Regions from separate parts of the Kitasatospora sp. NPDC001664 genome, predicted to be linked through region 2. Evidence: riboswitches for the same ligand, from Rfam matches in the RefSeq annotation. Region 2 holds a riboswitch; each other region holds the start of a gene.
The links. A riboswitch is a leader RNA that binds a small molecule or an ion and turns the genes downstream of it on or off. The one in region 2 is predicted to bind cobalamin.
Positions count from the first base shown of each region.

Region 1 (3,265 bases), on a different contig from region 2:
CGGCTTGCGCTCCCGGTAGTCCAGCGCGCCGACCTCGGCCACCGGCTTGCCCAGCAGCACCACCTGGCTGCGCGCATCCGCCCCGGGCTTGAGCAGCACCGGGTTCATCGCCGCCTCCGGCTCCACCCGGGCCGCCTGCGCCTGCATCGCCTGGGCCCGGCCGATCTCGGCGCCGTCGGCGGTGACGAAGGAGTTCAGCGACATGTTCTGCGCCTTGAACGGGGCGACCCGCACCCCCTGCCGGGCCAGCCAGCGGCAGATGCCCGCCGTCACGACGCTCTTCCCGGCGTCCGAGGTGGTCCCGGCGACCAGCAGCGCGTTGCTCACGTTGTCCTCCTCTTCCGGCCCGCACCGGAGATGACGGCCCGTCCGACCAGTGCGACGCCCAGCGCCAGCACGCCCACCCGGCGCGACAGGGCGCACGCCCGCTCGATGTCCCGCACGCCCACGGGGCGCAGCTCCGCCCCGAGCACCGGCCGGTGCTCCACGCGCTCCCCGTACTGCAGCGTGCCCCCGAGGCGCACCCCCAGGGCCCCCGCGAAGGCCGACTCCGCCTGCCCGGCGTTCGGGCTCGGGTGTGACGAACCGTCACGCCGCCACACCCGCCAGGCCGTCCCCGGCTCCGGCGCGGCCGCCACCGTCAGCAGCGCGGTCAGCCGCGCCCCCGGCCAGCCCGCCACGTCGTCCAGCCGCGCCGAGGCCCAGCCGAACCGCAGGTACCGCGCCGAGCGGTGGCCCACCATGGCGTCCAAGGTGTTGACGGCCCGGAAGGCCAGCAGCCCGGGCGTCCCGGCCAGCGCCCCCCAGGTGAGCGCGTTCACCACGGCGTCGGCGGTGTTCTCGGCCACCGACTCCACCACCGCGCGGGCGATCTGCTGCCCGTCCAGGCCGCTCGGATCCCGCCCGCACAGGTGCGGCAGCCGCTCCCGGGCCGCCGTCAGGTCCCCGGCCTCCAGCGAGGCCCCGATGGTCCGGGCCTCCTTCGTCAGCGAGCTGCCGCCCAGCACCGTGAAGGTCGCGGCGGCGGCCAGCGCCGCACTCGCCACCGGGCTGCGGCGCGCGGCCCGCCCGGCCAGCGAGGCCCCCGCGGCGACGGCCCCGACGCAGACGGCGGTGTACGCGGCACCCACGGCGCGGTCGTCGCGCCAGATCCGGCGCTCCAGCCGCGTCGCGGCCGTACCGAACAGCGCCACCGGATGGCCGCGCCGGGGATCGCCGAAGCGGGCGTCCGCCAGGTAGCCGGCGGCGGCGCCCAGCAGAAAGGGGGTCAGACGGCGCACGGTGCGGGCGAGTCGGCGTGGCTCCGGGCAGGCGGCATCAGTGCGTGTCCTCACTCAGGGTCCGCGCCCTGGATCGACGTAGCGGGGGCGAGAGTCTCCTGGCTTCCGGGTCGGACACACCCTCGGGCCTTCCAACAGCCGCCTGGGCGGGCCGTCGTGACCATGGTTCGAGCGTGCTCCCCGGTGACAGTGGCGGGACCGCGCCGGATTCGCACCGGCTTCCTCTCCTTGCCTCCGATTGGCTGAAAGATCCCACCACGCCCCTCGACCGGGCGTCAACAACGGTGGCGGAGGGGTTGGTCACACGGTTGTCCGCCCCGCCGTGCGGCGCGCCTGCGGCGGCGGCAGGCTGGCCGTGGCACGGCACCGTCGCCGTACCGGACCCGGAAGAAACAAGAGGGACGGCGATGACCGATCTCGGCAAACTCCTCAGCGGCCTGCTCGGCGGCAGCGGCGGTGGGAACGCCAGCGCGGGGAACCTGCTCTCCATCCTGCTCGGCTCGCTGGCCGCGAACGGCGCCGGGCGGGGCAACGGGCTCGGCGCCCTGCTCCAGCAGCTGACGGAGGGCGGTCTCGGCTCCCAGGCCCGCTCCTGGGTCGGCACCGGCGACAACCACCCCGTCACCGGCCCCGAACTCGCCGCCGCCCTCCCGCCCGGCGAACTCGAGATGCTCGCCCGCAACGCCGGCATCACCCCCGACCAGGCCGCCGACACCCTCGCCACCCACCTCCCGTCGACGGTCGACCGCCTCACCCCCAACGGCGAACTCCCCACCCCGGCCACCATCGAGGAGCTCTTCGGCAAGATGTGACGCCCGGGAGCGCCCCGCAGGGGCGCGGGGAACTGCGCGAGTCGGAAGGCGGTCCACCTGCAACTCAAGGCACGTCAGCCAGTTGCACGTGCTGCCGTTCCCCCACGCGCAGTTCCCCGCGCCCCTGCGGGGCGCTCCTCGCCGTCGTTATCTCCGAGCGGCCCTGGGTGATCACCCGTCAGTAGTGGGAGGATCCTCCAGCGCCGCGCCCCGGGCCGGGAATCCGGTTCGTGCGTTCAGCGGGTGCAGGCGGCAGCCGGGCCGCACCTACGGTCTGGGCATGCGCCGCAGACCGCCCACCCCCACGCCGGTCCCGTTCTCACCCGCCGCCGCGAGGGCCCACCGGGTGGGCCTCGGGCTGACGCCCGATCAGGTCGCGGCCGGCATGGCCGCGCACGGGGTGCGGCTGCTGCCCACCCACGTGATCGGCTGGGAGACCGGGGAGTACCGCCCGGACGAGACCGAGTTCATCGCCCTGGCCCGCGCCCTCTGGTGCCCGCCGGCGCAGCTGATGGGCACCGCCCCGTCGAGCCTGCGCGACTTCCGGGTGGCCCGGGAGCTCACCCAGGAGCAGGCCGCCCGCCGGATCGGCGTGGCCCTGCGCGTCTACGAACAGGCCGAGCTGACCGGCAGCTGGCCCGGAGACCCGGAGCAGTCCTGGGAACTCGCCCAGGTCCTCGGCCTCACCCTCCGGGCCTTCGCCTGGGTGACCAACCGTCAGGACGCCCTGGAGAAGTGCCTGCGGCAGTGCGTGGACGGCCGCTGGCAGAGCCAGGTGAAGCCGGTCGCCAAGCTGCTGCCGGTGCCCCGCTCCGTCCTGGAGAGCGTCCTCGCCGACCTCCAGCAGGACCACGTCGTGCCGATGCACTGGGGCGCCGCACCCGCCCCCGTCGCCGAGCAGCAGCCCGACGTGCCGCCGCTCCAGCGCTTCTGGGAACTGCTCGCGGCCCGCCCCACCGACATCCCCGTCTGACGCACCGTCCGCTCCCGTTCCCGTACGGCGGCACTCCGGTGGCACCCCGCTCCCGCCCCCGGTCGAATGGACCGCAACGTCCGAGACCCGCCCTCACACCCGGGAGCGCCCATGCGTTGGGGAACCGCGGCCATGGTGGCCGCCGCCGTCGTCGGAGCCGGTGGCGCGGCCGTCCTGCTGATCGGCCGCCGGGCCTCCCA
Region 1 is NZ_JBSFGS010000011.1:175,529-178,793, forward strand. Features, by position in the region: gene ACWCYY_RS17580 (cobyric acid synthase) at 1-327, opposite strand, end outside; gene ACWCYY_RS17585 (cobalamin biosynthesis protein) at 324-1,280, opposite strand; cobalamin riboswitch at 1,350-1,531, opposite strand; gene ACWCYY_RS17590 (YidB family protein) at 1,565-2,092, shown strand; gene ACWCYY_RS17595 (helix-turn-helix domain-containing protein) at 2,373-3,065, shown strand; gene ACWCYY_RS17600 (alpha/beta hydrolase family protein) at 3,177-3,265, shown strand, end outside.
Region 1: linked by a shared signal. The riboswitch ahead of ACWCYY_RS17585 (cobalamin biosynthesis protein) and the one ahead of metE (5-methyltetrahydropteroyltriglutamate--homocysteine S-methyltransferase) in region 2 are both predicted to bind cobalamin.

Region 2 (3,265 bases):
GTCCAGCTCGCTGTAGTCGCGCAGCGAGCCGTCGGCGGTGCGCTGGTACCCCTTGGGGTGGGCCTCGTGGATCGTCCGGTCCCCGGGAGCGGGGAAGTAGGTGTGCCGCAGGCCGATCCGGTCGATGACCCGCTTGGTGATCTCCTCGCCGAGCGGACGCCCGGTGACCTTCTGGATGATCAGGCCCGCCAGCAGGTAGTTGGTGTTGTTGTACTCCCACTGGGTGCCGGGGGCGGAGTGGGCCTTCTGGGCCAGCGCGGCGTCGAGGAGTTCGCGCGGCTCGTAGTAGCGCCCGGGGTCGCTCAGGACCGCGCCCTGGTTCACGTACTCGGGCAGGCCGCTGGTGTGCTGGAGCAGCTGACGGACCGTGATCTTCCGGCCGTCGATGCCGTCCCCGCGCACCAGGCCCGGGAGGTAGGTGTCGACGGACGCGTCCAGGCCGACCTTGCCCTCGGCGACCAGTTGGAGGATCACCACGGCGGTGAACGCCTTGGTGTTGCTGCCGATCCTCACCTGCCCGTCCACCGGCACCTTGGCCTTGGTGACCGCGTCGCCGACACCGGCGGTGTAGGTGCGGCTGCGGCCGTCGCGGCCCTTGACGGTCACCAGGGCGGCGGGCACGCCGTCGTTCTTGACCAGGGCGTCCAGGCGCTGCTGCACGGCGTCCGGCCGTGGGCCGGCGAAGGCCTCGGCCGGTGCCAGGGCCCCGGCCAGCACGGCGGCGGCGGTCGCGGCGGTGACGGCGGCGGCCACCCCTCGGCGGGTGGTGCGGCGGGTGGTGCCGCGGGTCGGGCGGTGCTGCTGCGGTGCGTGCTCGTTCATCGTCGGGCCCCTCCGGTTCGGGCGCCGGACCTCGTCCCGGCGCCCTTCCAGAGGACCATCCGACGGACCGTCAATCCGTCGTCGCCCGGGACGAGATGACCTCCGGGAACGTGCTCCGGGGGCGGGCCCGCCCCCGGGACCGTGGTCCTGGGCCCGTCTCGAAGCCGCTTCCGACATGCGGACGTGCGGGACAGGACCGGCGCGGGGGCCTAGGGTGGGGACCGCAGTCGGTTCGCCCTGACAGCCGGTCAGGTGCGTCGCAAGAGGGAACCCGGTGACGCCTTTCATCTGGCCATTCCGGGACTGCCCCGCAGCGGTGAGTGGGAACGACCGCCGTCACACGCACTGGGCCCGTGACGGGCCCGGGAAGCGACGGCCACTAGGAGTCCGCCCTGTCCAGGACGGACGTGCCCGCGAGTCCGAAGACCTGCCACTGCCCGCGTGCACCCCGCACGCGGTGATCTCGGTGACCTCGTGGGCGGGTCGACGGAACGGACGGGCACATCCTGGTGCCGCGTCCGCACTGTCACACCTCCTCGCCCGCGCGCCCTCCCGGGATCGCAGCGCGACTCGCGAAGGAGAGTCTCCGTGACCACCAGCACCACCGCCTCGCAGGCCACCGTCCACGGCTACCCCCGGCAGGGGCCGAACCGTGAGCTGAAGAAGGCGATCGAGGGCTACTGGAAGGGCACCGTCACCGCCGACGCCCTCCACTCCACCGCCGCCGAACTCCGGTGCGCCAACTGGCGCAGTCTCGCCGGCGTGGGCATCACCGAAGTCCCCACCGGGGACTTCTCGTTCTACGACCACGTGCTGGACACCACCGTGGCCGTCGGCGCGATCCCGGCCCGTCACCGTGCCGCCGTGCAGGCCGACCCGCTGGACGGCTACTTCGCCATGGCCCGTGGCAACCAGGACGTCGCTCCGCTGGAGATGACCAAGTGGTTCGACACCAACTACCACTACCTGGTGCCGGAGTTGGGTCCGGACACGGTCTTCGCGGCGAACTCCGCCAAGGCGGTCGGCGAGCTCCGCGAGGCGATCGCGCTCGGCCACAAGGGCCGCCCGGTCCTGCTCGGCCCGCTGACCTACCTGCTGCTCGCCAAGCCCGCACCCGGCGTGGCCTCCGACTTCCAGCCGATCACCCTGCTCGACCGCCTGCTGCCGGTCTACGCCCAGCTGCTGGCCGAGCTCAAGGCCGCCGGCGCCGAGTGGGTCCAACTCGACGAGCCCGCCCTGGTCCAGGACCGCACCCCGGCCGAACTCAACGCCGCCACCCGGGTGTTCCGCGACCTCGGCGCGCTGACCGAGCGTCCGAAGATCCTGGTCACCACCTACTTCGACCGGGTCGGCGACGCTCTGAAGGTCCTCGCCAAGGCCCCGGTCGAGGGCGTCGGCCTCGACTTCACCGGCCCGGCCGCCGCCAACCTGGCCGACCTCGCCGCCGTCGGCGGCCTGCCCGGCAAGCGCCTGGTCGCCGGAGTGGTGGACGGCCGCAACATCTGGATCAACAACCTGGAGAAGTCGCTCGCGACCCTGGCCACCCTGCTCGGCCTGGCCGACCGGGTGGACGTCGCCCCGTCCTGCTCGCTGCTGCACGTCCCGCTGGACGCCGCCGCCGAGCCCTACATCGACCCGCAGATCGCCCGCTGGCTCTCCTTCGCCCGCCAGAAGACCACCGAGGTCAGCCTGCTCGCCCGCGGCCTGCGCGAGGGCGCCGACACCATCGCGCCCCAACTCGCCGCCAACCGCGCCGACCTGGCCTCCCGGGCCGGCTCCCCGATCACCCACGACCCGGCCGTCCGGGCCCGGGTCGCGGCCACCACCGAGGCGGACGCCCACCGCGGGCAGGCCTACCCGGAGCGGGCCGCGGCCCAACGGGCCAGGCTCGCCCTGCCGCTGCTGCCCACCACCACCATCGGCTCCTTCCCGCAGACCGCCGAACTCCGCATCGCCCGGGCCGACCTGCGGGCCGGCCGGATCGACGCGGCCGCCTACCAGGAGCGGATGCGGGACGAGGTCCGCGAGGTGATCGAGTACCAGGAGAAGGCCGGCCTCGACGTCCTGGTCCACGGCGAGCCCGAGCGCAACGACATGGTCCAGTACTTCGCCGAGCAGCTCACCGGCTACCTCGCCACCCAGCACGGCTGGGTGCAGTCCTACGGCACCCGCTACGTCCGCCCGCCGGTGCTGGCCGGCGACATCTCCCGCCCGACCCCGATGACCGTCGAATGGCAGCGCTACGCCCAGTCCCTGACGGACCGTCCGGTCAAGGGCATGCTCACCGGGCCGGTCACCATGCTCGCCTGGTCCTTCGTCCGCGACGACCAGCCGCTCGGCGACACCGCCCGCCAGATCGCCCTCGCCCTGCGCGACGAGGTCACCGACCTGGAGGCCGCCGGAGCCGCCGTCATCCAGGTCGACGAGCCCGCCCTGCGCGAGA
Region 2 is NZ_JBSFGS010000010.1:30,605-33,869, reverse strand. Features, by position in the region: gene ACWCYY_RS15815 (serine hydrolase domain-containing protein) at 1-822, opposite strand, end outside; cobalamin riboswitch at 1,033-1,271, shown strand; gene metE (5-methyltetrahydropteroyltriglutamate--homocysteine S-methyltransferase) at 1,411-3,265, shown strand, end outside.

Region 3 (3,265 bases), on a different contig from region 2:
GGGCGGAGCTGACTCCGGGTCACACCGGTCAGCCGGCCTGCGAGAGGGCCCGCTTCTCCAGCGTCGCGCGCACCCGGGCGGCGAAGCCCGGCCCGGCGTCGGTGGCGACCTTGTCCGCGACGACGCCGCCCTCCTTCGCCGAACCCGCGGCCGTGAAGTAGGCGAACCGGCCGAGCGAGCCGTGCGTGTTCGCGCAGCCCACCTCCTGGCAGAAGTCCTTCATGCCCTCCACCTGGAGGCCCTTGATCTGCCCGTTGACGTTGTTCGTCGCCGTCTCCGCCTGGAGCCGCTTGTCGAAGACCGCCACGCCGACCACCACGGCGCTGTCGTTCAGCACGTAGGTGGCCCGCAGCACCTGCCGGCAGCCCTGGTTCTCGATCACGTCCGCGAGCCCGCCGGTGATGGCGTGCCAGCAAGGGGTGACCGTCGTCGCGCTGCGCCGCGTCCAGGTGGCGCCGCCGAAGTCGATGGTCTGGTCGGGGAAGAACGCGGCCGGGTCCACCGGAGCCTTGTCCGTGCTCGCGTCCCAGATGGCCTTGAGCGACGCGTCGTCACCCGCGAGCGGGGTCCCGGGAGCCGGCACGGGCGCCTTGCTCTCCCCCGCGGTGGCCGTCGGGCCGGAGCCGGTCTTCCCGGCCGTGGGGCTGTTCGAGGCCGCTCCGGTCGGCTTGGCCACCGGGTCGCCGCCCTTCGAGGACACCGAGACCGCCACCGCGACCAGCCCGCCGACGACCGCGAGCGCGACCACGCCGAGCAGCAGCCGCATCCGGGTCTTGCGCTTGGCGTCGTCCTGCGCCCGCTGCGCCATCGCGTCCCAGTCCGGTCCGCCGGGCGGCGGGCCGAACGCCGGATACTGCTGCGGGTACTGCGGGTACTCCTGACCGGGCTGCTGCCCGTTGCCACCGTTCATGCCCACCCCATCACTCATGTGCGCAGATCCTAGGCCATCGCCGGAACCCCCAGACAGGGGTGGTCCCGGGTCCTGACAAGGCCTCCCGCCGGGCCTACGCCCATCACTGCGGGCCACCACTGCGCTACACGACACCACACAAGATGTGGGGTCCACCGAGCCAGGTAGCACTACATGTATGCTCGCTCTCGCTGTCGATGCAGGGGAACTCCGGTGGAAGTCCGGGACTGCCCCGCAACGGTGAGCGGGCTTCCGGTACGACCGCCCGCGAGTCCGGTGACCTGCCGACGGTGTGCCACACGGCTTCCCCGCAGACGCCTTGGAGCACAGCAGTGACGTCCGGGCCTCGCGGGTGGGCCGGGGGTGGATCGCGCGCGCCGTGACGGTGTCCGCGCCGTACTCCCCTGCGCCCGAGTCGGCCCGGCAGCCATGCCGACCGCCGCCGCCAGGAGAGAAGCGCCTTGACCATCGCTGCCTCAGTTGCCCTGCCCGCCCAGGGAACCGCCGAAGACCGGACCGACCCGGGCGCCGCCCTCCTCCGGCTCCTCACGGACCGCAGCGCCGACCTCCCCCAGGTGGACCCGGGCCACGTCGCGGCCGCTGCGCTGCGCGGCCGGCACGCCGGTTCGGACTTCGCCGAGCTGCGCGGCCTGGCCGTGGAGGCTGCCGCCTCGATGATCGCCGAGGACCCGCAGTACTCGAAGCTGGCGGCCCGGCTGCTCGCCCTGGAGATCCAGGACGAGGCCGTCTCGCAGGGCGCCGTCTCCTTCGCCGCCTCGATCGCCGTCGGCCACGCCGAGGGCCTGATCGGCGACGTCACCGCGGCCTTCGTGGCCAAGCACGCGGCCGCCTTCAACGGTCTGATCGACACGGCCGGCGACGACCGCTTCGAGTACTTCGGCCTGCGCACCGTGCAGTCCCGCTACCTGCTGCGCCACCCGATCACCCGTCAGGTGATCGAGACCCCGCAGCACTTCCTGCTCCGGGTCGCGGCGGGCCTGGCGGTCGGCGACACCGAGAAGTCGGTGGCCGAGGTGGCCGAGCTCTACAAGCTGATGAGCCGTCTGGAGTACCTGACCAGCTCCCCGACGCTGTTCAACTCCGGCACCAAGCACCCGCAGATGTCCTCCTGCTACCTGCTGGACTCGCCGCTGGACAACCTGGACTCGATCTACAACCGGTACGCCCAGATCGCCCGGCTCTCCAAGCACGCCGGCGGCATCGGCCTCTCCTACTCCCGGATCCGCTCGCGCGGCAGCCTGATCCGCGGCACCAACGGCAAGTCCAACGGCATCGTCCCGTTCCTGCGCACCCTGGACTCCTCGGTCGCCGCGGTGAACCAGGGCGGCCGCCGCAAGGGCGCGGCCTGCGTCTACCTGGAGACCTGGCACGCGGACATCGAGGAGTTCCTGGAGCTCCGCGACAACACCGGCGAGGAGGCCCGCCGGACCCACAACCTGAACCTCGCGCACTGGATCCCGGACGAGTTCATGCGCCGGGTGAACGCCAACGCCGACTGGTCGCTGTTCTCCCCGGCCGACGTGCCCGAGCTGGTCGACCTCTGGGGCGCCGAGTTCGACGAGGCCTACCTCAAGGCCGAGCAGGCCGGCAAGGCCGTCCGCACCATCCCGGCGCAGACCCTCTACGCCCGGATGATGCGCACCCTGGCGCAGACCGGCAACGGCTGGATGACCTTCAAGGACGCCTCCAACCGGGCCGCCAACCAGACCGCGCTGCCCGGCCGCGTGGTGCACTCCTCGAACCTCTGCACCGAGATCATCGAGGTCACCGACGACTCCGAGACCGCCGTCTGCAACCTCGGCTCGGTCAACCTGGGCGCCCACGTCGCCGCGGGCGCCACCGTCGCCGACCTGGTGAACGCGATGGACTGGGAGCGGCTGGACGCCACCGTGCGCACCGCCGTGACCTTCCTGGACCGGGTCATCGACATCAACTTCTACCCGACCACCGAGGCCGGGACCTCCAACTCCCGCTGGCGGCCGGTCGGCCTCGGGGTGATGGGTCTTCAGGACGTCTTCTTCCAGCTCCGCCTGGACTTCGACTCCGCCGAGGCCAAGCAGCTCTCCACGCTGATCGCCGAGCGCATCATGCTCACCGCCTACGAGCGCTCCAGCGAGCTGGCCGAGCAGTTCGGCCGCCACGAGGCGTACGGCGAGACCCGGGCCGCCCGCGGCCAGCTGCACATCGACCACTTCGGCGTCACCCCCGCGTGGGCCGACCGCTGGGACGCGCTGCGCGCCCGGATCGCCGAGACCGGCCTGCGCAACTCGCTGCTGCTGGCCATCGCGCCGACCGCGACCATCGCCTCGATCGCCGGCGTCTACGAGTGCATCG
Region 3 is NZ_JBSFGS010000005.1:254,022-257,286, forward strand. Features, by position in the region: gene ACWCYY_RS09935 (hypothetical protein) at 29-928, opposite strand; cobalamin riboswitch at 1,089-1,213, shown strand; gene ACWCYY_RS09940 (ribonucleoside-diphosphate reductase subunit alpha) at 1,372-3,265, shown strand, end outside.
Region 3: linked by a shared signal. The riboswitch ahead of ACWCYY_RS09940 (ribonucleoside-diphosphate reductase subunit alpha) and the one ahead of metE (5-methyltetrahydropteroyltriglutamate--homocysteine S-methyltransferase) in region 2 are both predicted to bind cobalamin.